Regions from separate parts of the Rossellomorea sp. H136 genome, predicted to be linked through region 1. Evidence: a T-box and tRNA genes for the amino acid it is inferred to sense, from the RefSeq annotation. Region 1 holds a T-box; the other holds one or more tRNA genes.
The links. The T-box of region 1 lies ahead of ileS (isoleucine--tRNA ligase). A T-box ahead of a tRNA ligase gene usually reads a tRNA of that ligase, here a tRNA-Ile.

Region 1 (7,797 bases):
CCAAAATACAATCTTCAATTCCTTTGTTACGCTCGATTATTTCATGGGCTATTCTTGTCAACGCCCTTCGAATGGCGGGTTGATCCAGAACCGTAGCTTTTTTAGTCATTTACGCCACCTCGTTTCTTAAAAATAAAAAATCCCTCTCACCGTAGGGATGAGAGGGCACACTTATCGTTATGATCTGATTGCACGCCAAAATGATTTGGTCGTACATGCTCCTTCTCAGCCTCACGGGACCGTATTAAAGGTTACTTATTCAATTAATTCAATTAACTAAATCATAAAGGTCCAGTCGAAATTTGTCAACGATTATTTTCAAGATGCTTCACAAGTTTAGTGAACTCCTGAGGTAACTCCGCGTGGAATTCCATATATTCTTCTGTTCTTGGATGGACAAATCCTAACACTCCAGCATGAAGGGCCTGTCCTTCTATGCTGAATGTCTTTCGTGGTCCATACTTTGGATCCCCCGCAAGCGGGAAGCCGATATACTTCATGTGCACACGGATTTGATGCGTTCGTCCCGTCTCCAATTCACATTCGACTAATGTGAAATCCTTATAGCGATCCAGCACTCTGAAATGTGTCACCGCTTGTTTGCCGTTATCCACTACAGCCATACTTTGGCGATCTTTAGGGTCTCTTCCGATCGGAGCATCAATGGTGCCGTATTCATGGGGAATAAGGCCATGAACTATGGCTGTATATTTTCTTGTTACGGATTTTTCTACCAGCTGATTAACCAAATGCTCGTGAGCCATATCATTTTTCGCCACCATCAGTAAGCCTGAAGTGTCCTTATCTATACGGTGGACGATTCCTGGTCTTAGAACTCCATTAATGCCGGATAAATCCTTACAGTGATACATCAAACCATTCACCATTGTCCCTGAATAATGCCCGGGTGCAGGGTGAACGACCATTCCCTTTGGCTTGTTTACAACTATGACATCCCCATCTTCATAGGCAATGTCAAGATTGAGGTCTTCCGGTTCTACATCCAACTCTTCGGGTTCCGGGATCGAAACCTCGATTAATGCATCCGCTGGACATTTGAAATTAGGTTTTACCGCCTCACCATTCACTTTAATATGACCTTCTTTTATCCATTGTTGAACCTGTGAACGGGACCATTCCTTGTTCAACTGACTTACGACTTTATCAATTCGTTCTCCCTGGTTTTCCTGCTGTATGTTGTGCTGAATTACTTCCATTTTTGTTCTCCTTCTTTGCTTTTCGTTCGTCTAAATACATGTAAATTAGTAACAATGCTACTCCAATGGTTAATGCTGCATCGGCAATATTAAAGATCGGAAAATCATAGGAAAAGATGTATGTATTTAAGAAATCAACCACTTCTTTTCGAAAGACACGGTCAATAAAGTTTCCAATAGCTCCACCAAGCATAAAGGCTAAACTTAAACTGAATAAAGAATGTCCTTTTGCATGGACTTGCATATAATACACGATACCTACAATCACTACTACTGTAATAATGTAAAAAAACCACATTTGCCCTTGGAGTATTCCCCATGCTGCACCTTGATTTCGATGAGAAGTAAGATATAAAAAATTGTCTATGATCTTTATACTTGCTCCTTCTGTCATTCGTTTCACAACCAACCATTTTGTTAATTGATCGAGTCCAATCACAACCAAAGCCAATAAATAATAAAACACAAAGGCAACCTCCGAACATCGTAAAATGATTACCTTTGCATTTTAGCATAAAAGGGGAAATAAAGACACTTAAACTAAATGTGGACGATGAAACCCGCTTAAGTCTTCAGGAATAAGATGAGATTTTTCCAAATCGTCTCCATTCCAATGCACCGTGAAGCGTTGTGCAGGTAGGGTTCATCTTAATGAAATCAAAGGGTATTTCTTCTCCGCTCATTTCACAGTAGCCGTATTGATTATCTCTAACACGATTTAGGGCTTGTTTCACTTCGGTAATTTCATCATCAATATACTGCTGAATTAAAGGATGTTGAGATCGACTTGCCTCTAGCTCTTTCAAGGATGTTGTAAGCTCTTGAACAATGGATGTGTATCGGTCATATGTCATCTTTGATCCCTCCATTCATAGTATGGGGGAAACACACCTGAAAATTGCGTTGCAAGATATAGCAATTTTGGAATTAGAAAAGGACAAATAAAAAAGGCTGACTCACATAATATGCGGCCAGCCTTTCGATATTATTATGCCAGGTGAGAATAGCTTTCTTTTACTACTGATGCACAGCGTGTGCAAAGCGTAGGATGATCCTGATCCTCGCCTACTGTGGTTGTAACAACCCAACAGCGGTCACATGTTTCACCCTCGGCTTTTTCGACGACAATATTGTTTTCACCAAGACTTAATGCATGTTCTGGTGCCGCGTTCACTGCTCCACCGATTTCAAAGGCGGAGACGATGAACAATTGTTTTAAGTCTTCCTTAATGGAACCGAGTAAAGCTTGCGTTTCATCATTCACGTAAAGAGTCACTTTAGCCGTTAATGATTTCCCGATCAACTTCTGATTACGAGCTTCTTCAAGACCTTTTAATACATCATCTCTTAACTCCAGGAAAGCATTCCATTTCTTCTTCAACTCATCAGCATTTCTTAACTCTTGCACTTCAGGCATATCAGTAAGTTGAACACTTTCTCCCACTACTCCAGGGATATGAGCCCACACTTCATCAGCTGTATGAGAAAGGATTGGAGACATCAGTTTCGTTAGAGCAACCAGGGATTCATATAACACAGTTTGAATGGCTCGACGCTCGTCATGATTTTCTGACTCGATATAAAGAACATCCTTTGCAAAGTCTAAATAGAATGAACTTAAATCAAGCGTACAGAAATTATTTACAGCGTGATAGATGCTTGCAAATTCATATTTGTCGTATGAATTTCTCACATTTTTCACTAGATCATTCAACTTCACAAGCATGAATTGATCCACTTCTCTTAATTGATCGAAGGATACCGCATTGGTACTTGGGTCAAAGTCAGAAAGGTTTCCTAATAAGAAACGGTACGTATTACGGATTTTACGATACACTTCAGCCACTTGCTTCAAGATTGGATCTGATACTCGAACATCTGCTTGATAATCAACCGATGCAACCCAAAGGCGAAGGATATCGGCTCCAAGCTGCTTCATCACTTTTTCAGGAACGACTACGTTCCCTAATGATTTACTCATTTTTCTTCCGTCACCATCAAGAGCAAATCCATGACTTAACACGCCTTTATATGGAGCTTTCCCTGTCACTGCTACACTTGTAGTCAAGGAAGAGTTAAACCATCCGCGATATTGGTCAGATCCCTCTAAATAAAGGTCTGCAGGACGCTGAAGGTCATTTCTTTCTTCAAGTACGGCTTGATGTGAAGAACCTGAGTCAAACCAGACATCCATGATATCCTGTTCTTTCGTGAACTTCCCATTCGGACTTCCTTTATGGGTAAACCCTTCAGGTAGAAGATCCTTCGCTTCTTTTTCAAACCAGATGTTTGAACCGTGTTCACGGAAAAGCTTTGATACATGCTCAATGGTTTCATCTGAAATGATTTCCTGGCCATTCTCAGCATAAAATACCGGGATTGGCACTCCCCATGCACGTTGTCTTGAAATACACCAGTCTCCACGGTCTCTGACCATATTGTACAGGCGTGTTTCCCCCCAAGCAGGCACCCATTTCGTTTCATTTACAGCTTCCAGCAGTTCTTTACGGAATTTATCGATTGACGCAAACCATTGTGCCGTCGCTCTAAAGATAACAGGCTTTTTCGTACGCCAATCATGTGGATAGGAGTGTGTGATAAAGTTAAGCTTTAACAATGCTCCTGTTTCCTGTAGCTTTTCGGTAATCGGTTTGTTGGCTTTATCGTAGAATAAGCCTTCAAATCCAGGTGCTTCTGAGGTCATTACTCCTTTATCGTCTACCGGACATAACACATCCAAGCCATATTTCCTACCTACCAGGAAGTCATCTTCCCCGTGTCCTGGTGCGGTATGAACACACCCTGTACCTGAATCAGTCGTAACATGTTCACCAAGTACAACAAGTGAATCCCGATCATATAATGGATGTTTTGCCACGATATACTCAAGCTCCGCGCCTTTAACCTTTTTGGATACTGAGTAATCTTCCCATTCCAGATTCTTCGCAACTTCTTCCAGTAAATCCTCTGCTACAACATAGCTGCTTTCATTCACATTTACAACGACATAGCTTAGATCTTCATGCACGGCAATTCCCAGGTTGGCAGGAATCGTCCAAGGAGTTGTCGTCCAGATGACTAATTGAGTCCCTTTTTCAAGAACACCCTTACCTTCTGTAACGGCGAAGCCGACGTAGATGGAAGGAGAACGCTTATCCTGATACTCGATCTCTGCTTCTGCTAAAGCAGATTCACTTGATGGAGACCAGTACACTGGCTTTTTACCTTTATAGATATAGCCTTTCTTCGCCATATCACCGAATACTTTAATCTGTTGAGCTTCGTACTCAGGCTTTAAGGTAATATATGGATTATCCCAATCACCACGTACCCCTAATTGTTTGAACTGAGTGCGTTGGTTATCAACTTGCTTATAAGCATATTCTTCACACAATTTACGGAACTCTGCGATAGTCATTTCCTTACGCTTTACGCCTTTATTCGTTAACGCCTGCTCAATTGGTAAACCATGAGTGTCCCAGCCTGGAACATATGGTGCATGGAATCCGCTCATGGATTTATAGCGGACGATAAAATCTTTAAGAATTTTATTTAATGCGTGACCCATATGAATATTTCCATTGGCATATGGAGGCCCATCGTGAAGAACAAATAAAGGACGATCACTCGTTCTCTCCTGCACTTTTTGGTAAATATTCATTTCTTCCCACTTCGTCTGTGTATCCGGTTCGCGTTTCGGTAAATTTCCTCTCATGGGAAATTCCGTCTTCGGCATCAATAATGTATCTTTATACTCCATGAAATCTTCCTCCTAAACGTTTCTCTTAATTGCCATCTTTTCTAAATCCCGCGATTCTTAATCAGGCTATCCCTTTTGGAAACAAAAAAAAGCTTTCTCGTCCCTGGAAAGGGACGAGAAAGCTTTTCCCGCGGTACCACCCTCATAAAGATCTAAATCGATCTTCACTCGTATTGATTCGTAACGTGAACAAGACGCTATTCATTACTCTCCAGAAGTGAATTTCATGAGTAGAGCTCGAGGGTGATCTTCCGTACCTTTGTTCCTTGTCGGGCTTACACCGTCCCCGACTCGCTAGAAAGGAAATATCATAAGAAACGTACTGTCCCTGTCTTAGCCTTCATTATGGCAATTTAGATTGTTGTTCAATTATATGAAAGTATTGCGCTTTTCGTCAAGACAATGTCTCTTCTTCTTTTAATGTTTTTAAATCTGTTGCGTCCAGATCGAATTCCATTAATTGATCCCAGTCATTGGTATCAAGTAAATCAAGCTGGGCTTCGATTAACATTTTGAAACGAGTTCGGAACACCTTTGACTGCTTCTTGAGCTCTTCAATCTCAATGGCAATCTTACGGGCTTTGGATAATGATTCGTTAACGATGCGATCAGCATTCTTCTCGGCTTCCTTAATTATCAGCTTCGATTCTTTCATTGCATTACGCTTAACTTCTTCCCCTGCTTCTTGAGCAATGACGATTGACTTGTTTAACGTTTCCTCGATGTTTGTAAAATGACCTAAACGTTCATTCAAGGAGTTTAAACGTTCTTCCGTTTCCTTCTTCTCGCGGATAAGAATTTCATAATCCTTAATAATTTGATCTAAAAATTCATTAACCTCGTCCTCATCATAACCACGAAAGCCACGACTAAATTCTTTATTATGTATGTCTAATGGCGTTAAAGGCATGGGAGCCACCTCCAGTACTTGGTGAATTACATATTTATTATAACTAAAATTTCGACAGTATGTGGGAGAATCCCTTTAATTTTCTTAAATTATTTCAGTATTCCCACAGAAATTCGCCATTTATCCCGTTTCGTTCTTCCTTCAATGGACAATAACTTACTTCTTCCATACCCTCTTGCTGAAATTACATCCCCGGCTTCTACTTCAAACGAGGCATTTTCGACCGTTTTCCAATTGACTTTTACATGATTGCTTTTAATCAATGTTTGAGCTTTTTGGCGGGAATCATTATAGATTGCTGCGAGAACGACATCTAACCGCAGGGAGCTTACAGTAGTCACTTTTTCCAACCATTCTTCCTTACTTTCGATTCGATCCTTCATTGGAATATCCTTCATGGAAATCTTTGCTTTGCCTATTTGAGTGAGTTCCATCCGGACGTATTCAGAAATCTCACCTGCGAGCATGAGTTGAATGGTATCGTCCTCAGCTAAAATATCCCCGAATTTTTCCCGTTTCAACCCTAATGACATGAGAGTCCCTAATACCTGTCTATGCTCTATTGTAACAAACTTGGACGGGTACTGTATTTCAAATAACTTAATACCAAAATCTTCTTCTTCAGGCTGAAAATAAGGGGGATACAATAACGCTCTTTTCCGTTCCGTATTTTCCGGATAGAAGGAAAGGATGATATCATCGTTATTTCCAATGACGGACTCAACAATATGCTGCTGCCTTGGGTCCAAAAAGTCCGTTCGTTTCGCTGTATATTGATTTTCCACTGCCAGTTTCCACTCCAGTACAGCATCCACAAACTCTCTCTCATCCGGCCTGAAATGTTGATAAATTGAAGACACAACTTCACCTCCTATGTAATTTACCCAAAATAAAAGAACTGAAACTGTTCATCCGGTTTCAGTTCTTTAAAGGATATTTGATCGCATACTCGCCGATTAAATCAGCCATCTAAATAATTGGTATAAACCAGATTGTGCCAAGTTCAACACAATGAATGCCACGATTGGTGAAATATCAATCATTCCGATCGATGGAACAAAACGTCTGAATGGTTCTAAGTACGGTTCGCATATTCTTGCAAGGAACTGTCCAATCGACGTCTCCCTTGCATTTGGAAACCAGGACATTAATATATAAATGATTAAAGCCCAGGAGTATATGCGAATAAGGTTGTATAAAATCTCATAAAGCATCACCATAATTTACATTACCACCTCGAATCTGATAGATCTTCCTCTTTAAGGAACTCAGAGATATTCCCGCTCACTTCCACATTATCAGGCGTACAAAGAAAAATATTATCTCCAACTCGCTGAATGTCGCCGCCAATTGCGTACACAGTTCCACTTAAGAAGTCGACAATGCGTTTTGCTTGATCATGTTGAATCCGCTGTAAGTTTACAAGGACAGAGCGTCTATTCTTTAAGTGATCAGCAATTTCTTGAGCTTCAGCGTATACTCTCGGCTCAACCAGTATCATCTTAGAAGACTTTTGAACACTTTGAAGACTTACAACATTTTGTTTCGAATTTGAAAGCGACTGCGACTTCATGGGCTTTTTCTCCTCGTATTCTTCTTCAAACTTTTCTTCTTCATAATCATATTCATCTTCATCCAGCAAAAAGAACGTTTTAAACTTTGACTTGATACCCATTTGTATTCATCCCCTCTCAGTCATTTCCAACTAATGCAGTTCCAATACGAATAAACGTAGCTCCCTCTTCGATTGCAATCATGTAATCATTGCTCATCCCCATTGATAATTCTGTACAAGGGGCATAAGGAAGGTTTAATGCGTTGATTTCTTCCTGGATTGTTTTCAACTGTCTAAAACAAGTCCGTAAGAATGGTTCATCGTCCGTATGTGGAGCCATTGTCATTAATCCTAC
Region 2 (7,797 bases), 2.0 Mb from region 1:
ATTGTATCTTCTAATTGTGTAAGAACCCCAACAAATATTATAGAACCGTTTTTATTCTATTTTTAATAAAATGACCACCATTTCTACTTTGTACAACAAAAAAAGACTATCAAAAATGATAGTCTTTTTTCAGATGACCCATACGGGATTCGAACCCGTGTTACCGCCGTGAAAGGGCGGTGTCTTAACCGCTTGACCAATGGGCCATAATATGGCGGAGAAGGAGGGATTTGAACCCTCGCGCCGGTTGCCCGACCTACACCCTTAGCAGGGGCGCCTCTTCAGCCACTTGAGTACTTCCCCGTATTATTGGCTCCGCAGGCAAGATTCGAACTTGCGACCGATCGGTTAACAGCCGATAGCTCTACCACTGAGCTACTGCGGAATAATGAAATGGTGGGCCTAAGTGGACTCGAACCACCGACCTCACGCTTATCAGGCGTGCGCTCTAACCAGCTGAGCTATAGGCCCATTAAGAGTAATAATTGGAGCGGGTGAAGGGAATCGAACCCTCATCATCAGCTTGGAAGGCTGAGGTTTTACCACTAAACTACACCCGCACAATTTATATAAGAAAATATGGGGCGACTGATGGGAATCGAACCCACGAATGCCTGAACCACAATCAGGTGCGTTAACCACTTCGCCACAATCGCCATAGTATCTTCAAATAGAAAATGGTGGCTCAGGACGGAATCGAACCGCCGACACATGGATTTTCAGTCCATTGCTCTACCAACTGAGCTACTGAGCCTTACTTAGAGTAAAATATTTAATTATGAACCATAATCTTATTAAAAGAAAATGGCGGTCCGGACGGGACTCGAACCCGCGACCTCCTGCGTGACAGGCAGGCATTCTAACCAACTGAACTACCGGACCAAAGTTTTTTGACGACAGTCAAAATAACTATCCATGCGTGACTTATGAAGGGAAATGCTACCCTAAGTCAACAATGGTATTGCGGGGACAGGATTTGAACCTGCGACCTTCGGGTTATGAGCCCGACGAGCTACCGAACTGCTCCACCCCGCGACGATATAAATATGAAATTTCCCATAAAAGGAAATATGGAGGAGGAAGGGGGATTCGAACCCCCGCGGGCTATGACACCCCTGTCGGTTTTCAAGACCGATCCCTTCAGCCGGACTTGGGTATTCCTCCGTATTGAAATGGAACTTGGTGGACCTTGTAGGACTCGAACCTACGACCGGACGGTTATGAGCCGTCTGCTCTAACCAACTGAGCTAAAGGTCCCTTTTGGTAGCGGCGGAGGGGATCGAACCCCCGACCTCACGGGTATGAACCGTACGCTCTAGCCAGCTGAGCTACACCGCCAAGATACATTTAATATCAAATTAATTGATAGATGGATTTCTCAAATATTACTTAAGTTTCTTTTGCTTTAACAAAAGAACTTGGTGGAGCCTAGCGGGATCGAACCGCTGACCTCCTGCGTGCAAAGCAGGCGCTCTCCCAGCTGAGCTAAGGCCCCAAGAAGTGGTCGGGAAGACAGGATTCGAACCTGCGACCCCTTGGTCCCAAACCAAGTGCTCTACCAAGCTGAGCTACTTCCCGATAATATGGCGCGCCCGAGAGGAGTCGAACCCCTAACCTTTTGATCCGTAGTCAAACGCTCTATCCAATTGAGCTACGGGCGCATAATTCTATTATTGCTCCTTATTTGCTGATGCAAATTAAGGAAGATTATTTTGCTCTCGCAAAAATCTTGGTGCCGAGGACCGGAATCGAACCGGTACGGTAGTCACCTACCGCAGGATTTTAAGTCCTGTGCGTCTGCCAGTTCCGCCACCCCGGCAAAGTCTTCTGGAGCGGAAGACGGGATTCGAACCCGCGACCCCCACCTTGGCAAGGTGGTGTTCTACCACTGAACTACTTCCGCAAAATGATTGGTGCGGGTGAAGGGACTTGAACCCCCACGCCTTGCGGCGCCAGATCCTAAGTCTGGTGCGTCTGCCAATTCCGCCACACCCGCATGATGTAAATGGTAAGATATTCTGCTTATGCAAAAATCTATGGTGAGCCATGAAGGACTCGAACCTTCGACCCTCTGATTAAAAGTCAGATGCTCTACCAACTGAGCTAATGGCTCATCTGAAAAGATGATATTTAAAACCGAAATGGTGCCGGCAAGAGGACTTGAACCCCCAACCTACTGATTACAAGTCAGTTGCTCTACCAGTTGAGCTACACCGGCATATTCACTTTCATATGAAGTCTTAATGGAAAGTTACTTCACAGAAGCAGTTCAAGGAAAGATATTTTGCTGGCGCAAAATAAAATGAAGTTTATTTTACTTTCGTAAAAAAACTTGGTGGAGGATGACGGGATCGAACCGCCGACCCTCTGCTTGTAAGGCAGATGCTCTCCCAGCTGAGCTAATCCTCCAAGATATAAAGCCTGGCGACGTCCTACTCTCACAGGGGGAGATCCCCCAACTACCATCGGCGCTGAAGAGCTTAACTTCCGTGTTCGGCATGGGAACGGGTGTGACCTCTTCGCCATTGTCACCAGACTATTTCTTGTCTCTTTTTTAAGGACAAGTACTATTATATCGCGTAGATATATTTTTTCAAGGCTTTTTTATATTTTCGTATAAAATTTATTCCCTGAAAACTAGATAAAGAATTGATGTCAAGAAAGCCGAATATCGACCAATTATTGCATCTACTTCTTCAAGTAGATAGCATTCCAGCTCCGGCGGCTAGAGACTCGAGGTCATTTCAGTTCAATCAGCTGAGGGTAAAAGGCACCCTCTTCTGATTGCTCAGAAATGCTTGTCGTCTCTGTTCAAGCCGCCTCCGCTTTATAGTGTGGTTAAGTCCTCGATCGATTAGTATCAGTCAACTCCACATGTCGCCATGCTTCCATCTCTGACCTATCTACCTAGTCATCTTCTAGGGATCTTACTCACATACGTGATGGGAAATCTCATCTCGAGGGGGGCTTCATGCTTAGATGCTTTCAGCACTTATCCCTTCCGCACATAGCTACCCAGCGATGCCTTTGGCAAGACAACTGGTACACCAGCGGTGCGTCCATCCCGGTCCTCTCGTACTAAGGACAGCTCCTCTCAAATTTCCTGCGCCCACGACGGATAGGGACCGAACTGTCTCACGACGTTCTGAACCCAGCTCGCGTACCGCTTTAATGGGCGAACAGCCCAACCCTTGGGACCGACTACAGCCCCAGGATGCGATGAGCCGACATCGAGGTGCCAAACCTCCCCGTCGATGTGGACTCTTGGGGGAGATAAGCCTGTTATCCCCGGGGTAGCTTTTATCCGTTGAGCGATGGCCCTTCCATGCGGAACCACCGGATCACTAAGCCCGACTTTCGTCCCTGCTCGACTTGTAGGTCTCGCAGTCAAGCTCCCTTGTGCCTTTACACTCTGCGAATGATTTCCAACCATTCTGAGGGAACCTTTGGGCGCCTCCGTTACTCTTTAGGAGGCGACCGCCCCAGTCAAACTGCCCACCTGACACTGTCTCCCACCCCGATAAGGGGCGCGGGTTAGAATTTCAATACAGCCAGGGTAGTATCCCACCGATGCCTCCACCGAAGCTGGCGCTCCGGCTTCCAAGGCTCCTACCTATCCTGTACAAGCTGTACCAAAATTCAATATCAGGCTACAGTAAAGCTCCACGGGGTCTTTCCGTCCTGTCGCGGGTAACCTGCATCTTCACAGGTACTATAATTTCACCGAGTCTCTCGTTGAGACAGTGCCCAGATCGTTACGCCTTTCGTGCGGGTCGGAACTTACCCGACAAGGAATTTCGCTACCTTAGGACCGTTATAGTTACGGCCGCCGTTTACTGGGGCTTCGATTCGCACCTTCGCTTGCGCTAAGCACTCCTCTTAACCTTCCAGCACCGGGCAGGCGTCAGCCCCTATACTTCGCCTTACGGCTTCGCAGAGACCTGTGTTTTTGCTAAACAGTCGCCTGGGCCTATTCACTGCGGCTCTCTCGGGCTTGCACCCTACCAGAGCACCCCTTCTCCCGAAGTTACGGGGTCATTTTGCCGAGTTCCTTAACGAGAGTTCTCTCGCTCACCTTAGGATTCTCTCCTCGCCTACCTGTGTCGGTTTGCGGTACGGGCACCTTTTTCCTCGCTAGAGGCTTTTCTTGGCAGTGTGGAATCAGGAACTTCGCTACTATAATTCGCTCGCTATCACAGCTCAGCCTTCACGATGATGGGATTTGCCTCATCATCAGCCTAACTGCTTAGACGCACATATCCAGCAGTGCGCTTACCCTATCCTCCTGCGTCCCCCCATTGCTCAAACGGAAAAGAGGTGGTACAGGAATATCAACCTGTTGTCCATCGTCTACGCCTATCGGCCTCGACTTAGGTCCCGACTAACCCTGAGCGGACGAGCCTTCCTCAGGAAACCTTAGGCATTCGGTGGATGGGATTCTCACCCATCTTTCGCTACTCATACCGGCATTCTCACTTCTAAGCACTCCACCAGTCCTTACGGTCTAGCTTCGCAGTCCTTAGAACGCTCTCCTACCACTGACACCTAAAGGTGTCAATCCACAGCTTCGGTGATACGTTTAGCCCCGGTACATTTTCGGCGCAGAGTCACTCGACCAGTGAGCTATTACGCACTCTTTAAATGGTGGCTGCTTCTAAGCCAACATCCTGGTTGTCTAAGCAACTCCACATCCTTTTCCACTTAACGTATACTTTGGGACCTTAGCTGGTGGTCTGGGCTGTTTCCCTTTCGACTACGGATCTTATCACTCGCAGTCTGACTCCCATGGATAAGTCTTTGGCATTCGGAGTTTGTCTGAATTCGGTAACCCGATGAGGGCCCCTAGTCCAAACAGTGCTCTACCTCCAAGACTCTTACACATGAGGCTAGCCCTAAAGCTATTTCGGAGAGAACCAGCTATCTCCAAGTTCGATTGGAATTTCTCCGCTACCCACACCTCATCCCCGCACTTTTCAACGTGCGTGGGTTCGGACCTCCATTCAGTGTTACCTGAACTTCATCCTGGACATGGGTAGATCACCTGGTTTCGGGTCTACGACCACATACTCAATTCGCCCTATTCAGACTCGCTTTCGCTGCGGCTCCGTCTCATCGACTTAACCTTGCATGGGATCGTAACTCGCCGGTTCATTCTACAAAAGGCACGCCATCACCCGTTAACGGGCTCTGACTACTTGTAGGCACACGGTTTCAGGTTCTATTTCACTCCCCTTCCGGGGTGCTTTTCACCTTTCCCTCACGGTACTGGTTCACTATCGGTCACTAGGGAGTATTTAGCCTTGGGAGATGGTCCTCCCAGCTTCCGACGGGATTTCACGTGTCCCGCCGTACTCAGGATCCACTCAAGAGAGAATGAAGTTTCAACTACAGGGTTGTTACCTTCTTTGACGAGCCTTTCCAGACTTCTTCGTCTACTTCATTCCTTTGTAACTCCGTATAGAGTGTCCTACAACCCCAAGAGGCAAGCCTCTTGGTTTGGGCTACATCCCGTTTCGCTCGCCGCTACTCAGGGAATCGCAATTGCTTTCTCTTCCTCCAGGTACTTAGATGTTTCAGTTCCCTGGGTCTGCCTTCCATACTCTATGTATTCAAGTAAGGATATTGTTCCATTACGAACAATGGGTTCCCCCATTCGGAAATCTCTGGATCAAAGCTCACTTACAGCTCCCCAAAGCATATCGGTGTTAGTCCCGTCCTTCGTCGGCTCCTAGTGCCAAGGCATCCACCGTGCGCCCTTCATAACTTAACCGAATTGGTTGTTACATCAGGTTTAAAACCTAAAATGGCGATACTCGGTAATTTCTTGACTATCAATTTATCTTTATCTAGTTTTCAAAGAACAAACACATTTTGATCTCGTAAGAGACAAAAAGTTTTGATGGATGGTTATTTTGCTTTCGCAAAAAACCTTATTAAACCATCAAAACTGAACAAAACTTCGACGTGTCAAACGTTTAGTTAAATCTTCCTTAGAAAGGAGGTGATCCAGCCGCACCTTCCGATACGGCTACCTTGTTACGACTTCACCCCAATCATCTGTCCCACCTTAGGCGGCTGGCTCCAAAAGGTTACCTCACCGACTTCGGGTGTTACAAACTCTCGTGGTGTGACGGGCGGTGTGTACAAGGCCCGGGAACGTATTCACCGCGGCATGCTGATCCGCGATTACTAGCGATTCCAGCTTCATGTAGGCGAGTTGCAGCCTACAATCCGAACTGAGAACGGTTTTATGGGATTGGCTAAACCTCGCGGTCTTGCTGCCCTTTGTACCGTCCATTGTAGCACGTGTGTAGCCCAGGTCATAAGGGGCATGATGATTTGACGTCATCCCCACCTTCCTCCGGTTTGTCACCGGCAGTCATCTTAGAGTGCCCAACTGAATGCTGGCAACTAAGATCAAGGGTTGCGCTCGTTGCGGGACTTAACCCAACATCTCACGACACGAGCTGACGACAACCATGCACCACCTGTCACTCTGTCCCCCGAAGGGGAAAGCCCTATCTCTAGGGTTGTCAGAGGATGTCAAGACCTGGTAAGGTTCTTCGCGTTGCTTCGAATTAAACCACATGCTCCACCGCTTGTGCGGGCCCCCGTCAATTCCTTTGAGTTTCAGTCTTGCGACCGTACTCCCCAGGCGGAGTGCTTAATGCGTTAGCTGCAGCACTAAGGGGCGGAAACCCCCTAACACTTAGCACTCATCGTTTACGGCGTGGACTACCAGGGTATCTAATCCTGTTTGCTCCCCACGCTTTCGCGCCTCAGTGTCAGTTACAGACCAGAAAGTCGCCTTCGCCACTGGTGTTCCTCCAAATATCTACGCATTTCACCGCTACACTTGGAATTCCACTTTCCTCTTCTGCACTCAAGTTCCCCAGTTTCCAATGACCCTCCACGGTTGAGCCGTGGGCTTTCACATCAGACTTAAGAAACCACCTGCGCGCGCTTTACGCCCAATAATTCCGGACAACGCTTGCCACCTACGTATTACCGCGGCTGCTGGCACGTAGTTAGCCGTGGCTTTCTGGTTAGGTACCGTCAAGGTACCGCCCTATTCGAACGGTACTTGTTCTTCCCTAACAACAGAGTTTTACGATCCGAAAACCTTCATCACTCACGCGGCGTTGCTCCGTCAGACTTTCGTCCATTGCGGAAGATTCCCTACTGCTGCCTCCCGTAGGAGTCTGGGCCGTGTCTCAGTCCCAGTGTGGCCGATCACCCTCTCAGGTCGGCTACGCATCGTCGCCTTGGTGAGCCGTTACCTCACCAACTAGCTAATGCGCCGCGGGTCCATCTGTAAGTGATAGCTAAAAGCCACCTTTCAACATTTCCTCATGCGAGGAAATGAGTTATCCGGTATTAGCCCCGGTTTCCCGGAGTTATCCCAGTCTTACAGGCAGGTTACCCACGTGTTACTCACCCGTCCGCCGCTGACTGATGGGAGCAAGCTCCCATCAGTCCGCTCGACTTGCATGTATTAGGCACGCCGCCAGCGTTCGTCCTGAGCCAGGATCAAACTCTCCGATAAAAGTTTGAATAGCTCTTTAAAAATAAATCTAGAATTAACGTTGACGTATTGTCTTGTTTTGTTCAGTTTTCAAGGTTCAAGGCTTGTCCGCTCCGCTCCGAAGCGACTTTACTAATATAACATATCTTCTATTCTCGCGTCAACAACTTTTTTCATTTGTTTTTTTCGAAATGATGTTTGCTGCATCAGCGACGTTTATAAATATAACATGCCGTTAATGTTATTGCAATATATTTTTAAGTGAAACTTTA

Region 2: it has a tRNA-Ile gene. The T-box ahead of ileS (isoleucine--tRNA ligase) is inferred to sense a tRNA for this amino acid. The anticodon was not compared.

What each region holds. Positions count from the first base shown of each region.
Region 1 is NZ_CM166371.1:1,962,499-1,970,295, reverse strand. It holds gene pyrR (bifunctional pyr operon transcriptional regulator/uracil phosphoribosyltransferase PyrR) at 1-109, opposite strand, end outside; gene ACYH0O_RS09970 (RluA family pseudouridine synthase) at 306-1,217, opposite strand; gene lspA (signal peptidase II) at 1,165-1,683, opposite strand; gene ACYH0O_RS09960 (hypothetical protein) at 1,790-2,071, opposite strand; gene ileS (isoleucine--tRNA ligase) at 2,206-4,977, opposite strand; T-box leader at 5,084-5,321, opposite strand; gene ACYH0O_RS09950 (DivIVA domain-containing protein) at 5,372-5,887, opposite strand; gene ACYH0O_RS09945 (YlmH family RNA-binding protein) at 5,977-6,747, opposite strand; gene ACYH0O_RS09940 (YggT family protein) at 6,844-7,107, opposite strand; gene ACYH0O_RS09935 (cell division protein SepF) at 7,116-7,562, opposite strand; gene ACYH0O_RS09930 (YggS family pyridoxal phosphate-dependent enzyme) at 7,579-7,797, opposite strand, start outside.
Region 2 is NZ_CM166371.1:3,953,781-3,961,577, forward strand. It holds tRNA gene ACYH0O_RS20115 (tRNA-Glu) at 135-206, opposite strand; tRNA gene ACYH0O_RS20120 (tRNA-Ser) at 213-303, opposite strand; tRNA gene ACYH0O_RS20125 (tRNA-Asn) at 311-385, opposite strand; tRNA gene ACYH0O_RS20130 (tRNA-Ile) at 395-471, opposite strand; tRNA gene ACYH0O_RS20135 (tRNA-Gly) at 487-560, opposite strand; tRNA gene ACYH0O_RS20140 (tRNA-His) at 581-656, opposite strand; tRNA gene ACYH0O_RS20145 (tRNA-Phe) at 679-754, opposite strand; tRNA gene ACYH0O_RS20150 (tRNA-Asp) at 806-882, opposite strand; tRNA gene ACYH0O_RS20155 (tRNA-Met) at 962-1,035, opposite strand; tRNA gene ACYH0O_RS20160 (tRNA-Ser) at 1,072-1,164, opposite strand; tRNA gene ACYH0O_RS20165 (tRNA-Ile) at 1,181-1,257, opposite strand; tRNA gene ACYH0O_RS20170 (tRNA-Met) at 1,262-1,338, opposite strand; tRNA gene ACYH0O_RS20175 (tRNA-Ala) at 1,420-1,495, opposite strand; tRNA gene ACYH0O_RS20180 (tRNA-Pro) at 1,502-1,578, opposite strand; tRNA gene ACYH0O_RS20185 (tRNA-Arg) at 1,585-1,661, opposite strand; tRNA gene ACYH0O_RS20190 (tRNA-Leu) at 1,731-1,819, opposite strand; tRNA gene ACYH0O_RS20195 (tRNA-Gly) at 1,829-1,903, opposite strand; tRNA gene ACYH0O_RS20200 (tRNA-Leu) at 1,912-1,996, opposite strand; tRNA gene ACYH0O_RS20205 (tRNA-Lys) at 2,038-2,113, opposite strand; tRNA gene ACYH0O_RS20210 (tRNA-Thr) at 2,143-2,218, opposite strand; tRNA gene ACYH0O_RS20215 (tRNA-Val) at 2,334-2,409, opposite strand; rRNA gene rrf (5S ribosomal RNA) at 2,420-2,536, opposite strand; rRNA gene ACYH0O_RS20225 (23S ribosomal RNA) at 2,835-5,770, opposite strand; rRNA gene ACYH0O_RS20230 (16S ribosomal RNA) at 5,995-7,546, opposite strand.